2 linked regions of the Paenarthrobacter nicotinovorans genome follow. The main gene of each other region encodes a partner of the protein of the gene in region 2 in a complex. Links are inferred from orthologs where the notes say so. Each region holds a gene or a part of one and is shown on either strand. Other genes may lie near its edges.

The links.
Region 1: the proteins of uvrB (region 2) and pcrA are in contact, whole or in part, in a crystal structure (PDB 7EGT), measured with the Thermus thermophilus proteins. The link is inferred for Paenarthrobacter nicotinovorans from one-to-one orthologs. Residues at the interface, in WP_096411307.1 of Thermus thermophilus: Glu23, Leu25, Arg26, Asp27, Gly28, Glu29, Arg30, Phe31, Arg55, Glu326, Asp327, Phe328, Glu379, Ser382, Gln383, His398, Gly400, Arg401; in WP_096412145.1 of Thermus thermophilus: His654, Arg656, Phe657, Gln666, Asp668, Glu669, Lys680, Arg681, Leu682, Ser683, Lys685, Tyr686, Ala687.

What each region holds. Positions count from the first base shown.
Region 1 is NZ_CP089293.1:995,026-1,003,108, forward strand. The notes cover bases 1,998-5,143. They hold pcrA (DNA helicase PcrA), read left to right. Parts: upstream 1,998-2,376; coding sequence 2,377-4,911; downstream 4,912-5,143. Other genes in these bases: JMY29_RS04810 (response regulator transcription factor), read left to right, coding at 1,998-2,300; JMY29_RS04820 (hypothetical protein), read left to right, coding at 4,935-5,143. In the rest of the region: JMY29_RS04800 (hypothetical protein), read right to left, coding at 1-332; JMY29_RS04805 (sensor histidine kinase), read right to left, coding at 329-1,558; more of JMY29_RS04810, read left to right, coding at 1,647-1,997; more of JMY29_RS04820, read left to right, coding at 5,144-5,624; sucC (ADP-forming succinate--CoA ligase subunit beta), read left to right, coding at 5,889-7,058; sucD (succinate--CoA ligase subunit alpha), read left to right, coding at 7,071-7,973. UniProt on the Escherichia coli protein: A helicase with DNA-dependent ATPase activity. Unwinds DNA duplexes with 3'-5' polarity. Translocates on single-stranded DNA with 3'-5' polarity. Initiates unwinding more efficiently from a nicked substrate than double-stranded DNA.
Region 2 is NZ_CP089293.1:2,090,133-2,097,961, reverse strand. Bases 3,156-6,047 are described here. They hold uvrB (excinuclease ABC subunit UvrB), read right to left. Parts: upstream 5,706-6,047; coding sequence 3,606-5,705; downstream 3,156-3,605. Other genes in these bases: coaE (dephospho-CoA kinase), read right to left, coding at 5,735-6,047; JMY29_RS09775 (TerC family protein), read right to left, coding at 3,156-3,438. Also shown: JMY29_RS09785 (alpha/beta fold hydrolase), read left to right, coding at 1-1,038; JMY29_RS09780 (MFS transporter), read right to left, coding at 1,054-2,382; more of JMY29_RS09775, read right to left, coding at 2,410-3,155; more of coaE, read right to left, coding at 6,048-6,973; JMY29_RS09760 (IMPACT family protein), read left to right, coding at 6,996-7,685; rpsA (30S ribosomal protein S1), read right to left, coding at 7,783-7,829. UniProt on the Escherichia coli protein: The UvrABC repair system catalyzes the recognition and processing of DNA lesions. A damage recognition complex composed of 2 UvrA and 2 UvrB subunits scans DNA for abnormalities.

The sequences.
Region 1 (8,083 bases), 1.1 Mb from region 2 along the record:
AAGGCGAGGGCCAGATAGCCCGAGCCCAGCGTCACCACTTGGGCCGTCATCACGCCCGAAATAATGGACGTGGCCAGCCAGGCCAGGCGCACATAGGGAAGATGCCTGCGGGGCGTTGCCGGCCCAGACGCCAGGAAAGCCGCGCAGCAGCCAATGAGGTCGAGGGCCACGGCAGCAAACCTTGAGCGATCAAGGCTGCTCCCGTCGAAGGACACCATCTGCGTCATGGCCGAGAATATCCAGAGCGTCAGACTGATGCTCACCAGGATGCCCCGGGACAGGAAAAGGGGACCGGCAGTGGCCACGTGTACATCCGGAAGGAATCGGTTCATGCCGCCTCGACCTCAAGGACAACAGTGGTTCCACGCCCTGGTGTCGACAACAGCCTGGCGTTCCCGCCGACCTGTGCCATTCGCTCAATGATCGAATGCCTCACCCCGAAGCTCTCCGCCGGGAGGGACCCGGGGTCGAATCCGCGGCCCGCATCGCTGACGAGGACCGACACCACAGGACCTGTGCGCGAAATGAGCACATCCACGTGATCGCTCCCGGCATGCCGGGCCGCATTGACCATGCATTCCCCGGCAGCATCAGCAACCGCCCGCAAGGTATCCGGCGGCAGGGTTCCGCCCTCGCCGAAAACGTCCACGGTGAAGCCGTTCCGGCTGTGTTCGCGGGCCCGCTCTTTCAGCAACGACGCCACGTCAGCGGCAGTGGAAGACTCGACGACGGCCAGCCCGCCTCCGCTGCCAAGGGCCGCGCGCCGGCCGTCCAGCGTGGTGGCTTCCGCCAGGGTGCCGGGGCTCCGGTGACCTGATCCGACGCCGTCGTACTCCCCAGCGGCGAACATGCTGCGGAAGTCCTCCGGAGCCAACCCGGCGCCGCCCCGGGCCAAGAGGGTCAGCCCCCGCAGCACGGTGTCGTGAAGCAATCGGGCGTCATGGGCGGCAGCACTGGTCCGGTCACGGACGACCGCCTGGGCAGCAAGGGATTCCGCCTTCACGGCTTGGTCGCGCAGGAAAATATCCAGGGCCCTGGGCGCTGAGTGACGGATGGCGAGCATGATGAGCCAGAATCCCACAAGAATCGAGAAGGTGATGGGACCGAGGCGATGCAGGATTGATGTCGCGATGGTATGCCCAAATACCAGGACGGCCAGCAGCGCCGTATAGACCGCCGACTGCCAAGAAGCTCGCAAGGACAAGGCCACCGTGGAGCTGGCACCGATCAGCAGGCTGTGCGCCAGGAGCAGCGAGTCCGAATCCTGGCGGTAGCTGACTCCTGCCAGGAGTTCGGACAGGGCGATCAGGCCCACGACGATCATCAGCCGAAGGGGCCAGAAATCGGTCCGCAGCATCGTAGCGAAGCACATCACCAGCATCATCACGAGCACCCACGCCAAGGCCCGGTGCCACAGGGGTCCGCCCATGATCGGAAACAGGTATAGCCAGGAGGCCGCCACGAAAACGAAGCTCATTACCGTCCCGGATCTGGCCAGCAGGTCCGAGCGCTCCAACGCGGGCCGGCAGGTTGCCAGCCGCGTTATCCATGCCCCCATGAATGTCTCCCCCAAACCCGTCATCGGAATATGATGACCACTTAGCCAGCATCATATGCGGGGAGGACCGATTTAAGTGCGATACCCGGTGTCCCAACCCACGATCGAAGTGGACATCGTGGAGGACCACGCCGTCCTGCTCGAAGGGCTTTCCCAGTGGCTCCAGGACAACACCACGGGCATCCGTGTGGTTGGCCGGTTCGCCTCCTGGGCCGAAGCCGCAGCAAGCCTGGGTGCCCTGTCCGACGTCGTTATCCTGGACGTTCTCCTGGGTGACCAGGTCCCGCTGCGCGCCAAGATCCAGGCCATCCTTTCCTCCGGCCCGCAGGTTGTGGTGTGCAGTTCAGTCCTTGACCCTGCCGTAATGCGCCAGGCCATGGCGGCCGGCGCCATGGCCTACATCCCCAAGACAGCCTCCGCGAGTGTGGTGGAAACCGCGCTCCGGCGCGCAGCGCAAGGACTGCAACACATCACCCCTGAAGTGGCCGCAGCCATGGATGCCGGCCGGGGGGAACCGCAATTGTCCGCCAGGGAGCACCAAGTGGTCTCCGTCTACCTCGGAGGAGAGGCCGGGACCATGGCGGAGACAGCCCAGCTGCTGGGTATCTCCGTGGATGGTGTGAAGAAACACCTGGCGTCAGTGCGCCGGAAGTTCCAGGACGGTCCCGAGCCCCTGACGAGGCTGGGACTCCGGGAGCGGCTCACTGCCGGCGGATGGCTGCTGGAGGACCCGCGGCAGTAGATTCCGGTGGTTGGCCCCGGGGCCGTGGACGTACCGCCCTATAGTGTCGGGGGCACCGCCTAGACTGGTAGGCACCATGGATATGTTGTTTGACCCCTACGCAGACGGACCCTTCAAAGCAGGCACCAAAGCCGCAGTCAAGGCTGCCCCGGAGCTATCACGCCCAGGTGGTGGTGCGCCGGGTCCCCGTCTTCAGGAGGGCGGCGGCGGCCAGTCGGACGCTCCTGCCTCAGGGGGATGGGGCAACCCGGGCACGCCCGGGCTCCCCTCTGCCGATGCCCTGCTCCAAGGGCTGAACCCGCAGCAGGAAGAGGCAGTCAAGCACGCCGGAAGTCCGCTGCTCATCGTTGCAGGCGCAGGTTCGGGCAAAACGCGTGTGCTCAGTAACCGCATCGCCTACCTCATCGCCACCAAACGGGCACATCACGGCGAAATCCTTGCCATTACCTTCACCAACAAGGCAGCAGCCGAGATGCGGGAGCGCATTGAAGCGTTGGTGGGAGCGCGGGCCAAGGGCATGTGGATCTCCACCTTCCACTCCTCCTGTGTCCGTATCCTGCGGCGCGAGGCCGCCAACGTGGGCCTGAACTCGAACTTCTCCATCTACGACTCCGCCGACTCGCTGCGCCTCATCACCCTGGTGGCCAAGAACCTGGACCTCGATCCCAAGAAGTTCGCGCCCAAGGCCATCCAGCACAAGATCTCGGCCCTCAAGAACGAGCTCATCGACGCCGACTCCTACTCCTCCGCGGCGAATCACAATGACCCCTTCGAAACCGCCGTGGCTGATGTCTTCAAGGGCTACACGCAACGCCTGCGCCAGGCCAACGCCATGGATTTCGACGACCTCATCGCAGAGACCGTCTACATGTTCCGGGCTTTCCCTGCGCTCGCGGAGTCCTACCGGCGGCGCTTCCGGCACGTCCTGGTGGACGAGTACCAGGACACCAACCATGCACAGTACGCGCTGGTCAGGGAGATCGTGGGCCTGGGCACTGACACGGAGGTCCAACCCAGCGAACTGACCGTGGTGGGTGATTCGGACCAGTCCATCTACGCCTTCCGCGGTGCGGACATCCGCAACATTGTGGAGTTCGAAGCCGACTATCCGAACGCGCGCACCATCAAGCTGGAGCAGAACTACCGTTCCACGCAGAACATCCTCAGCGCAGCAAACTCCGTCATCTCCCGCAACCCCAACCGCCAGGAAAAGCGGCTGTGGACGGCCGAAGGCGATGGCGAGAAGATCATCGGTTACGTGGGCGAGAACGAGCACGACGAAGCCCAGTTCATTGCCAAGGAAATCGACCGCCTGCAGGACGAGGAAGGCCTGCGTCCCGGAGACGTTGCCATCTTCTACCGGACCAACGCACAGTCGCGCTCCATTGAAGACGTCCTGGTCCGCGTGGGCCTGCCGTACAAGGTTGTTGGCGGCACCCGCTTCTACGAGCGCAAGGAAATCAAGGACGCCCTGGCGTACCTGCGCGTCCTGGTGAACCCGGACGACGACGTCAACCTACGCCGCGTGCTCAACGAACCCAAACGAGGGATCGGCGACCGTGCCGAGGGTGCCGTCGCCGCCCTTGCCGAGCGCGAGCGGACATCCTTCATGGCTGCGGCACGTCGGGCGGACCAGGCGCCGGGCATGGCCACGCGTTCGGTCAACGCTGTCCTCGGCTTCGTGAAGCTCCTGGACGACCTCGCGGAAGTCGCCTCCGGATCCGGCGCGGCTGCAGCCCTCGAGGCAGTCCTGGAACAGACCGGCTACCTCGCCGGACTGCGCGCCAGTTCCGACCCGCAGGACGAATCGCGGGTAGAGAACCTTGCCGAACTTGTAGCCGTCGTCCGTGAGTACGAAAGGGACAACCCGGAGGGTTCACTGGGCGAGTTCCTGGAACAGGTGTCCCTGGTGGCTGATGCCGACCAGATTCCGGACGCTCCCGGCGCGGACATCGATGCTGCGGTGGCAGAAGCCAAGCGCATGGGAGTTGTCACGCTGATGACTCTGCACACAGCAAAGGGCCTTGAGTTCCCTGTGGTCTTCCTGACCGGCATGGAGCACGGGATTTTCCCGCACCAGCGCTCGGCCACGGACCCGAAGGAACTGGCAGAAGAGCGCCGGCTGGCCTACGTGGGGCTCACCCGGGCACGCCAGCGGCTCTACGTCACGCGCTCGGAGGTCCGCAGCATGTGGGGCCAAAGCCAGTACAACCCGGCCAGCCAGTTCCTCGAAGAGATTCCGTCCGAACTCGTGGAGTGGAAGCGCGAAGTCATGAGCCGGCAGGCGGGCGGATGGGGGAGTGCTCCCATCGGTTCCAACCGTTACGGTGGTTCGTTCTGGGGTGCGGGTACCTCCCGCGGTGTGGCCGCGAGCCCAACCGCAGGGTTCGACGCCGACGTTCCTGCCGCCGTCGCACGCAACAGGGTGCAGCCACAGAAGGAAGTCATTTCCGTAGTGGTGGGGGACAAGGTCAACCACACGAGTTTCGGCAACGGCGTGGTGCTCGGCGTCGAAGGTGCGGGCGACAAGACGGTCGCGAAGGTGAAGTTCGACGTCGGCGAGAAGCGCCTGTTGTTGCGTTATGCGCCGCTGACCAAGCTTGATGCATGAGGCCGCACGGCATAATTGGTGCCATGCGTCGCACAGTGTGGGGGATTCTGGCCGCCTTGCTCCTGGTGTTGGTGTCGGGTTGCTCCTTCGCCACCAAGGACCCGGACTACGTTCCGCCTGCCCCTTTGCCGCCGCTGGAGCAACTGCAGCAGGTACCTGTCTCTGAGCAGACCACTCTGGCTGCGGGCGAGGACGTCACAGCTTTCGTCACCGGGGACCGGAACATCGTGTGCGCCATGACGTCCTCAAGGGGCGGCCACCTCAACCTCCCGTACGAGGCCAACAGCTACTCGGACGCAGCCAACAACAAATTCGCGGTAGTGCCGGTGGTGCACTGCGAACTTGCCGCGTACGCCAAGGCTGAGCTTGACGACATGGCGGACGATTGCGCAGGCACCGGGCTGGGCTACCTTGGCGGAACAGCGCTCCTCACTCCGGACAAGGCCGTCTACGGCTCGTGTCGTTCCGGCGTAACACAAATGGAGTCGGAGTTCGGACCCAAGGGCAGCCGCAACGGTCCCATCTCCAAGCTTCGCGAGCTGGCCGACGGCCAGAACATCGAACGCAACGGCCTGCGGTGTTCTGCCTACAACGGGGGAGTAGCCTGCGGAAACGTCTCCGGGGGCGTGGCGTTCTTCGTCAGCCGTGAGGGTTACCAGTTGGTTTCCGACGGCGGCAAGACGGTCCGCGGGAGCCTGAAGGAAGGCTTCTGATGGGCTTTGCACGGATCCGGAAGAACCCAAAATCCGCGTGATTATGCGGTTTTTCTACATACGATAGAAGTGTAAGGTTACTCACTTAACGGGTACTGTGTAGCTGGCGGGACTCCTCAAAGGGCTAAAGTTCCGAGAGGACCTTACGCAATGTGACCGGCTTCAATCCTGGTTGTTACCGCGTACTCTCCGCAGCTGGCTATCGCGGTCATCGCGGTTCCCGGCTGAACAGAAAACTACTTCGACGTAGAAGGACACTAAACCGTGGACCTGTTTGAATATCAGGCGCGCGATATGTTCGAAGCGCACGGTGTACCCGTGCTCGCCGGCATCGTGGCGCACACTCCTGAAGAAGCGAAGGCAGCTGCCGAGAAGATCGGCGGCGTAACAGTCGTCAAGGCACAGGTTAAGGTTGGTGGCCGCGGCAAGGCCGGCGGCGTCAAGGTTGCCAAGTCTGCCGACGAGGCACTTGAGCACGCCACCAATATCCTGGGCATGGACATCAAGGGCCACACCGTCAACAAGGTGATGATCGCCCAGGGTGCTGACATCGCCGAGGAATTCTACTTCTCGGTCCTCCTGGACCGTGCCAACCGCAATTACCTGGCCATGTGCTCGGTTGAAGGCGGCATGGAAATCGAGCAGCTTGCTGTCGAGCGTCCCGAGGCCCTGGCCAAGATCGCCATCGACCCGGCTGTGGGCATCGACCAGGCCAAGGCTGACGAGATCGTCGCAGCTGCAGGCTTCGCTGAAGAACTGCGCGGCAAGGTCGCCGACGTCATTCTGAAGCTCTGGGATGTCTTCAAGAAGGAAGACGCAACCCTGGTTGAGGTCAACCCGCTGGTCCGCACCGGAGCAGGCGACATCGTTGCCCTCGACGGCAAGGTCTCCCTGGACGAGAACGCCGACTTCCGCCACGTGCACCACGCAACGCTGGAAGACAAGGACGCAGCTGACCCCCTCGAGGCCAAGGCCAAGGCGCAGGACCTCAACTACGTCAAGCTGGACGGCGAAGTAGGCATCATCGGCAACGGCGCCGGTCTTGTGATGTCCACCCTCGACGTCGTTGCTTACGCCGGCGAGAACCGCGGCAACGTCAAGCCCGCCAACTTCCTGGACATCGGTGGTGGAGCTTCCGCCGAGGTCATGGCCAACGGCCTGGACGTTATCCTGGGCGACTCCCAGGTCAAGAGCGTGTTCGTGAACGTCTTCGGTGGCATCACCGCGTGTGACGCTGTTGCCAAGGGCATCGTGGGTGCACTGGCCGAGCTCGGTTCTTCCGCGAACAAGCCGCTGGTTGTTCGCCTCGACGGCAACAACGTTGAGGAAGGCCGCCGCATCCTGACCGAGGCCAACCACCCGCTGGTAACCCTGGCCGCCACCATGGACGAGGGCGCCGACAAGGCCGCCGAGCTCGCCAACGCAGCTAAGTAAAGGGACGCGACAATGTCTATCTACCTCAACAAGGACTCCAAGGTCATCGTTCAGGGCATCACCGGCGGCGAGGGCACCAAGCACACCGCCCTGATGCTCAAGGCCGGCACCAACATTGTTGGTGGCGTCAATGCCCGCAAGGCCGGCACCACGGTCCTGCACGGCGACAAGGAAATCACTGTCTTCGGCACCGTCAAGGAAGCCATGGCTGAAACCGGCGCTGACGTCTCCATCGTCTTCGTTCCGCCGGCATTCACCAAGGACGCCGTGGTTGAAGCCATCGAAGCCGGCATCGGCCTCGTGGTTGTCATCACCGAAGGTGTTCCGGTTCAGGACTCCGCAGAGTTCTGGGCACTGGCCCAGTCCAAGGTGGACGCCGACGGCAAGCAGGTCACGCGCATCATCGGACCGAACTGCCCCGGCATCATCACCCCGGGCGAGGCCCTGGTTGGCATCACCCCTGCGAACATCACGGGCAAGGGCCCCATCGGCCTCGTGTCCAAGTCCGGTACCTTGACCTACCAGATGATGTACGAACTCCGTGACCTCGGCTTCTCCACTGCGATCGGCATCGGTGGCGACCCCATCATCGGCACCACGCACATCGACGCCCTGGCCGCGTTCGAAGCTGACCCCGAGACCAAGGCAATCGTCATGATCGGCGAAATCGGTGGCGACGCTGAAGAGCGCGCAGCCGACTTCATCAAGGCCAACGTCACCAAGCCTGTTGTTGGCTACGTGGCTGGCTTCACCGCTCCCGAAGGCAAGACCATGGGCCACGCCGGCGCCATCGTCTCCGGTTCCGCTGGTACCGCACAGGCCAAGAAGGAAGCCCTCGAAGCTGCAGGCGTGAAGGTCGGCAAGACGCCGTCCGAGACCGCGAAGCTGCTGCGCGAAGTTTACGCAACGCTCTAGGTTCCGCAGTAAGACTGACGACGGCGGCCCGGTGCCTTCCCATGGAAGGTGCCGGGCCGCCGTCGTATTTTCAGCGTTCGTTGTGGGGCCCGTTGTGCGGGGTATTCGCG
Region 2 (7,829 bases):
CTCATGCTCGACCAACGCGGCACCGGTCTTTCCACCCCCGTTGAACGGCAAACGCTGGAGCTTCGTGGCGACGCTGCTGCCCAGGCTGAGTACCTGACGCACTTCCGGGCCGATTCGATTGTTGCCGATGCAGAATTCATCCGTGGCGTTCTTGGCTCGGGTCCTTGGACCGTCATGGGCCAATCCTTCGGCGGGTTCTGTGCCTTGACCTATCTGTCCTTCGCGCCGGAGGGTTTGCGCGAGGTCCTGATCACCGGAGGCCTGGCTCCCTTGGAAGGACCCGCTGACCGGGTCTACCAGGCGACCTTCAAGCGCGTTGCTGCACGGAACGCCGAATACTTCGGTTGGTACCCTGAAGACCGTGAACGGGTCACCCGGATCGTCCGGCACTTGGAAAAGACTCCCGAGTTCCTGGCAAGCGGTGAGCGGTTGACCCCGGAACGGTTCCAAATGGTCGGATCGTTCCTGGGAGGCAACACCCGCGTGGATTCGCTCCACTATCTGCTGGAGGATGCGTTCATCGACACCTTGGACGGGGAGCGACTCTCAGAAGTGTTCCTCGAGCAAGTACGAAGCCTGGTCAGCAGGGCTGCCAACCCCCTTTACGCTGTGCTGCATGAATCAATCTATGGCCAGGGCGAGGCAACCAACTGGGCGGCGTGGCGGGTCCTGGAGGATTATCCGGAGTTCGAGCCGGGCGCCGAACAGCCGCTGCTCACCGGGGAAATGGTTTATCCCTGGTATTTCGAACAGGACCCCTCCCTCGCACCCCTGCGCGACGTAGCGGAAATCCTTGCCGCTCGCAAAGACTGGAAGTCGCTGTACGACACCGCCGCCTTGGCCGCGAACCCGGTTCCCGTGGCTGCGGCAGTGTACAAGGATGACATCTACGTGGACCACGATTTGTCACTTGAAACCGCTGCGGCCGTTCGCGGGCTCCAAGCATGGGTAACGTCCGATTTCCACCACGACGGTATCGCGGAAGATGGTGAAGGCATCTTCAAACGGCTTTTGGGCATGGTCCGTGGCGCACGCTGACCGCTTGGCTGACCTTCAGCGGCTGCTCACGCCCGGGCGGCGCCGAAGAGCCATGGCCAGAGTCAGGGCAAGGACTGCTGCAGCCACTAAGCTGGACGCCACGTTGAGGCCCTGGTAGCCAATCCACGCGAGGAGAAGGCCGGAGGTGGCACCCCCGATTGCCCCCGCAGCGCCCATCAACGTGTCCGAGACTCCTTGGACGGTGACCCGCTCATCCTGGCTGACGCTCTCAGCCAGCATCGTCGAACCAGCGATGGTGGCTGCGGACCAACCCAGGCCCAGAAGGATCAATCCTGCAGTGACAAGCGTGGGTTCGTGCTGCCCGAAGCCGGCGATGAACACGGCCACCAGCAGCAGGCCGTGCCCGATGGCAATGGTCTGCGGCCGGCCGGCCTTGTCCGTCAGCCATCCCCACACCGGCGACAAGGCGAACATGCCGGCAATATGAAGCGAAATGGTGACCCCGATAATCACCAGAGCATCCGTACTGTCGGTGGTTCCCCCGTGGTGGCCGGCATGGGATCCGTCCACCAGCTGCTGGAGGTGAAGAGGCGTCATGGACATGACCGCCACCATGACCCCGTGGGCGGCGATAACAGCGGCCAGTGCCAGAAGGGCCTGCGGGGAGGAACGAACGGCCCGTAGGCCGGACCTGACAGTGCCCCTGACGGGGATGCTCCCGGTACCGCCCGAATCGTGGGCGCTTGATGCCAGCCGCCGGGCAAGCAACAAGGGATCCGGCCGGAGCCCCAGGAACAGAAGCAGCGCCGCCAGCAAGAGCCCTGCCGCGGAAAAGACAAAGGGGCCTGCAATGGGCGGCAACCCAAGAGCCTGTCCCACCAAGGCACCTGGCTGGATGAGGTTCGGCCCGGCAACCGCTCCGATGGTGATGGCCCAGACCACTGTGGACAGGGACCTGCCGCGATGTTCGGGCTCGGCGAGGTCTACGGCAGCAAACCGCGCCTGGAGGTTTGCCGCAGTGCCCAGGCCCAGGAAGGCTGCCCCCAGTATCAGGACGGGGAATGACCTGGCCATCACGGCGACTATGAACAGGAGTGCCCCGATCATGGCAGCTACCAAGCCGGTGACCAGACCCACCCGGCGTCCACGTGCTTCGGCCAGCCGCGCCAGCGGAAGGGCGGCAATGGCGGCCGCCAGGGTCAACACGGTAGTGATGGAACCTGCCCATGCCTCGGAGCCGGACAGATCAACAGCCAGCAGGGAGCCAATGGAAAGCGTCGCTCCATTGCCAACTCCGCTGAGGAGCTGGGACGCACTGAGCAGGAAAACACTACGGCGCTGAACCCGTTGTGGGTCCAGCGCCGTAGTTGGGGAGGTAGTCACCCCATGAGACTACAACTTTCGATGAAGTTACTCTGCTTCGCTCAAGCTCTTCCGTGCGTCTTCCTCAAGCCGGGCATCAATCTTGGCCTGGCGTGCTGCGGGGCTGAGAAGGCTGGCCACTACGGCCACGACGATGGTACCGACGATGACCGCCAGCGACACGTACGTAGGGATCTCCGGAGCCCACTCGATGTGGTGGCCGCCGTTGATGAAGGGAAGTTCGTTGACATGCATGGCGTGCAGGACAAGCTTGACGCCGATGAACGCCAGAATTACCGACAAGGCGTGCTTCAGATAGACCAAGCGGGTCATGAGTCCGCCCAACAGGAAGTAGAGCTGACGAAGGCCCATCAACGCGAAAATGTTGGCTGTGAAAACGATGAAGGCACTTTGGGTCAGGCCGAAGATCGCGGGGATGGAGTCCACGGCGAACAAGAGGTCGGTCAGGCCGATGGTCACGAAGACGATCAGCATGGGGGTGAAGACCTTCTTGCCGTTGACAGTGGTCCGCAACTTGCCGCCGTCGAACTTCTCAGACATGGGAAGCACCCTGCGAAGGCGGGCAATCAAGGGGTTCTCGGCCCCTTCTTCCTCATCCTCACCGGAGTCCTTGGCTTGCTTCCAGGCGGTCCACAGAAGGAAAGCGCCGAAGATGTAGAACACCCAGCTGAACTGTTCGATCACCACGGCGCCCAGGGCGATGAAGATACCTCGGAGCACCAAGGCGATGATGATGCCCACCATCAGCACTTCCTGCTGGTACTTACGGGGCACAGCGAACCGGGCCATGATGATGATGAACACGAACAGGTTGTCGATGCTGAGGCTGTATTCAGTCACCCAGCCCGCAATGAACTGGCTTCCGTACTCGGGGCCCGTGAAGTAGAACATGGCTCCGGCGAACACCATGGCCAAGGCCACGTAGAAAGCGACCCACAGGCCGGCTTCCTTCATCGAGGGTTCGTGGGGGCGCTTGACGACCAACAGCAGGTCGACAGCGAGGATAATTCCGAGGACGACAAACGAGCCGACCTCGAACCAGACAGGGAGCTCCATTAAAGGGCCTTTCGCAGGGTACGGGAAAACGGTGTAAGTCTCTCCGGCCGCCTTGGAGCGTTTGATGCTCTGACATGGCGACCCGCTAGGCCCGGCGAGGCAACCATGCCTTGCGTGCTGACGAACCTAGCGCTTGGGATACTCCCCTACGTGGCTTAAACCTTACCCTAGGCGTGACCGGCGGACTGCATCTGCCGTAATTCGCGCTTCAACTCCTTGACTTCGTCACGGATCCTTGCCGCGACCTCGAACTGGAGTTCGGCGGCGGCACCATGCATTTGTTCCGTTAGCTGTTCAATGAGGCCCACCAAATCCTCCGCCGGCGCTGCTGCAAGGCCGTCCTGCCGGACAGTTGCGGCACCCTTCGCGGACGTCTTACCGCGTTTGCCGCCCTTGGCCAGCCGGTTGTTGTTGAGCAGCTCCTGGGTGTCTGCGTCTTCCTTGGCCAACTGGTCGGTGATGTCAGCGATTTTTTTGCGCAAGGGCTGCGGGTCGATGCCGTGCTCAGTGTTGTACTTGACCTGGATGGCGCGGCGGCGGTTGGTCTCATCAATCGCGTGCGCCATGGAGTCCGTGATCCGGTCGGCGTACATGTGGACCTGGCCCGACACGTTACGGGCGGCACGGCCGATGGTCTGGATCAGCGACGTGGAGGAACGCAGGAAGCCTTCCTTGTCGGCGTCGAGGATACTCACCAAGGAGACCTCCGGAAGGTCAAGGCCTTCCCGGAGCAGGTTGATGCCCACCAGGACATCGAAGACACCCATGCGCAGTTCCCGGAGCAGCTCCACACGCCTCAAGGTGTCGACGTCCGAGTGCAGGTACTCCACCTTGATGCCGTGTCCCACAAGGTAATCGGTCAGGTCCTCGGCCATCCGCTTGGTCAAGGTGGTCACAAGAACGCGCTCGTTCTTCTCCGTGCGGATTCGGATCTCCCCCAGCAGGTCGTCGATCTGGCCCTTGGTGGGTTTGACCACCACCTCGGGGTCGATGAGGCCCGTGGGTCGGATAATCTGCTGCACATAGCCATCGGCCTTCCCGAGCTCGTACTTTCCGGGAGTGGCCGAGAGGTAGACCGTCTGGCCGATGCGCTCAAGGAATTCGTCCCATTTCAGGGGCCGGTTATCCATGGCAGAGGGCAACCGGAAGCCGAAGTCCACGAGGTTTCGCTTCCGGGACATGTCGCCTTCGTACATGGCGCCGATCTGCGGAATGGTCACGTGCGATTCATCGACCACCAGCAGGAAGTCATCCGGGAAGTAGTCCAGGAGGCAGTGAGGTGCCGTGCCGGGCTCGCGGCCGTCAATGTGCACCGAGTAGTTCTCGATGCCGTTGCAGAACCCCATCTGCTGCATCATTTCAAGGTCATAGGTGGTCCGCATGCGGAGTCGCTGGGCTTCCACCAGCTTGTTCTGGGCTTCGAGGACCTTCAGGCGGTCCGCCAGTTCGTCTTCAATCCGCTTGATGGCCCGCGCCATCCGTTCGGGACCGGCCACGTAGTGCGAGGCCGGGAAGACGTACATCTCTTCCTCCTCCCGGATGACCTCGCCAGTCAGCGGATGGAGCGTCTGGATGTTCTCGATCTCATCGCCGAAGAACTCAATCCTGATGGCGAGTTCCTCGTACATGGGAATGATTTCCACGGTATCGCCACGGACCCGGAAGGTTCCCCGGTGAAAGTCCATGTCGTTGCGGGCGTACTGCATGGAGACAAACTTCCGCAGGAGATGGTCGCGGTTCATTTCCGCTCCCTTCCGGAGCGTCACCATCCCGGCGATGTACTCTTCGGGCGTGCCCAAGCCGTAGATGCAGGAAACGGTTGCCACCACGATGACATCGCGGCGGGTCAGCAATGCGTTGGTGGCAGAGTGGCGCAGCCGTTCGACTTCCTCGTTGATGGACGAGTCCTTCTCGATGAAGGTGTCCGTCTGGGCCACATACGCTTCCGGCTGGTAGTAGTCGTAATACGAAACGAAGTACTCAACCGCGTTGTTCGGCAGGAGCTCCCGGAACTCGTTGGCCAGCTGCGCCGCCAGGGTCTTGTTCTGCACCATCACCAAGGTAGGCCGCTGGACCTGCTCGATGAGCCATGCCGTGGTGGCGCTCTTGCCCGTACCCGTGGCACCAAGGAGGACTACGTCCTTCTCACCGTTGTTGATGCGTTCGGTCAACTCTGCGATGGCGGTTGGCTGGTCGCCTGCGGGCTTATAGTCACTGACAACTTCAAAGGGTGCGACGACACGGTTGATTTCCTGGGCAAGGCTCATACATCAAATCTACCCCCGACCCCGGACAGCTACTGTCCGCGTTTGCGCTCAGCGGAAGATGAATACGACGGCGGTGCCCAGCCGGTGCGTTTGGCCCACTCCTCCATCTGCGGCCACGCCACGTCAGTGAACCACGGCTCTTTGGCTTCGGCATAGGCTGCACTGTCCTTGTCCCCCGCATGGGCCCCGGCCAGGCCGCGTTTGTGGGCCTCATACTCAGCGCGGGCTGCAGGGTCGGCGCGCAGCCAGTCCCGGAACAACAGGGCGTAATACCAGCCGGGCGATCCAGCCTTCCGAACGTGAAGGTTCACAGCCCTGCCGGGATCGGCGTTGGCATGGAAGCGCTTTTGCCAGGATTCCGGAGAAGGGTGGGAGGGCTTCGGGGTGTCCCCGCGAACGTGCTGCACTGCTGGGAATCCGGCTGCGCCAAGCAGGGGCGAGATCCGGTCGGCCGTCTCGAGATCGCGCACTGTCAGTTGAAGGTCGATGACATCCTTCGCGGCCAGGCCCGGCACAGAGGTTGAGCCGATATGGTCAACGGCCAGAATCGCATCCGGAGCGGCCAGGGCGACGCGGGCTGCCAGCCGTTCGGCCTGCCGTGCCCATTCCCCATTCGGGGCAACAAGGACGGGGCCATCTGTCCGGGGCGCGCGGACACCACTCTTGATGTTTTCCGCAAAAGGCACCAGACGCCGCTCCCACAGTGCATCAACCGCGGCAAGTAGATCCTCCCGACTGCCGGAATTGTCCAGGATGACGTCGGCTGCAGCTTGGCGCTCCGCCCTGGAGGCCTGCGCGGCCATGCGGGAACGCGCGTCCTCCGGCGTCATGCCTCGAAGCTCCACCATCCGTTGGACACGCAGCTCATCAGGCGCATCCACTACCAGCACCAGGTGGAAGGTGCTGCCCTGTCCGGTTTCCACCAGCAGCGGGATGTCCTGCACCACGATGTCACCCGCACCGGCGCCGTTCATGATGGCGGCCGCGGACTTGCGGACGAGCGGGTGGACGATGGCGTTCAGGATTTCGCGCTGAGCCGGTTCCCGGAACACGATGGAACCCAGCTTCGGTCGGTCGAGCCCGCCGTCGTGATCCAGGATGCCAGGACCGAAGGCTTCAACAACCTGTTCCAGCCCCGGTGTCCCGGGTTCCACTACTTGCCGGGCGATAACATCCGCGTCTATGAGCAGTGCCCCCAGCTCCCGGAGCCTGGATGCCACCACCGATTTGCCTGAGGCGATGCCGCCCGTCAGTCCGATTTTCAGCACCCCTCAACACTAGACTGAAGCGGTGGAAATTGAGGAAGAAAGCCGTGCGACCCGGTACACGACGCTCCGGGCAGGGCCCGACTTCCGCCACGAACTGGAAATCCGGCGGTCGCGTTTCATCACCGTGCTCCGCAGGGTGCCGGATGAGGATTCCGCCCGCGCGTTGGTGGCCGGGCTACGGCGCGAGTTCCACGACGCCCGCCACCACTGCTCGGCGTTCGTCATCGGACCGGACCGGATGATCCAGCGATCGAACGACGACGGCGAACCCTCCGGTACCGCGGGCATACCGATGCTCGAAGCCCTTATCAAACGTGAGTCGGCGCCCGGGGTGACCGACCTCAGCGACGTCGCTGCCGTCGTCGTACGCTATTTCGGCGGAATTCTGCTGGGGGCGGGCGGGCTGGTCCGTGCCTATTCGGAATCGGTCTCGACGGCCCTGGACCTGGCTCCCCTGGTTCAGCGACGGCGTCTGCGGCTCTGCGCCGTAGAGGTCGCCCATGCCGAAGCCGGGCGTTTGGAGAACGAACTCCGGAATGCCGGATATGTCATGGCTGAAACCGCGTATGAAGAACGGCATGCGGTCCTGCGCATAGCGCTGGAGGACTCAGCCACTGAGATTGGCGATGCCCACGCCCGGGTGGCGGCACTGACCGCAGGCAGCTCACTCCTCCGTCCCGAGGGTACCGAATGGATTGACGTTCCGGCCTAAGAATGCGCCAACAGATTGACCGCAAAACAGAAGGACCCCTGCCCGGAGGCAGGGGTCCTTCTTTGGCTATTCAGCACATCCCGTGAGGGCGGCGGAATTAGTTGCCGGTCAGCTTCTCGCGCAGTGCGGCGAGTGCTTCGTCGG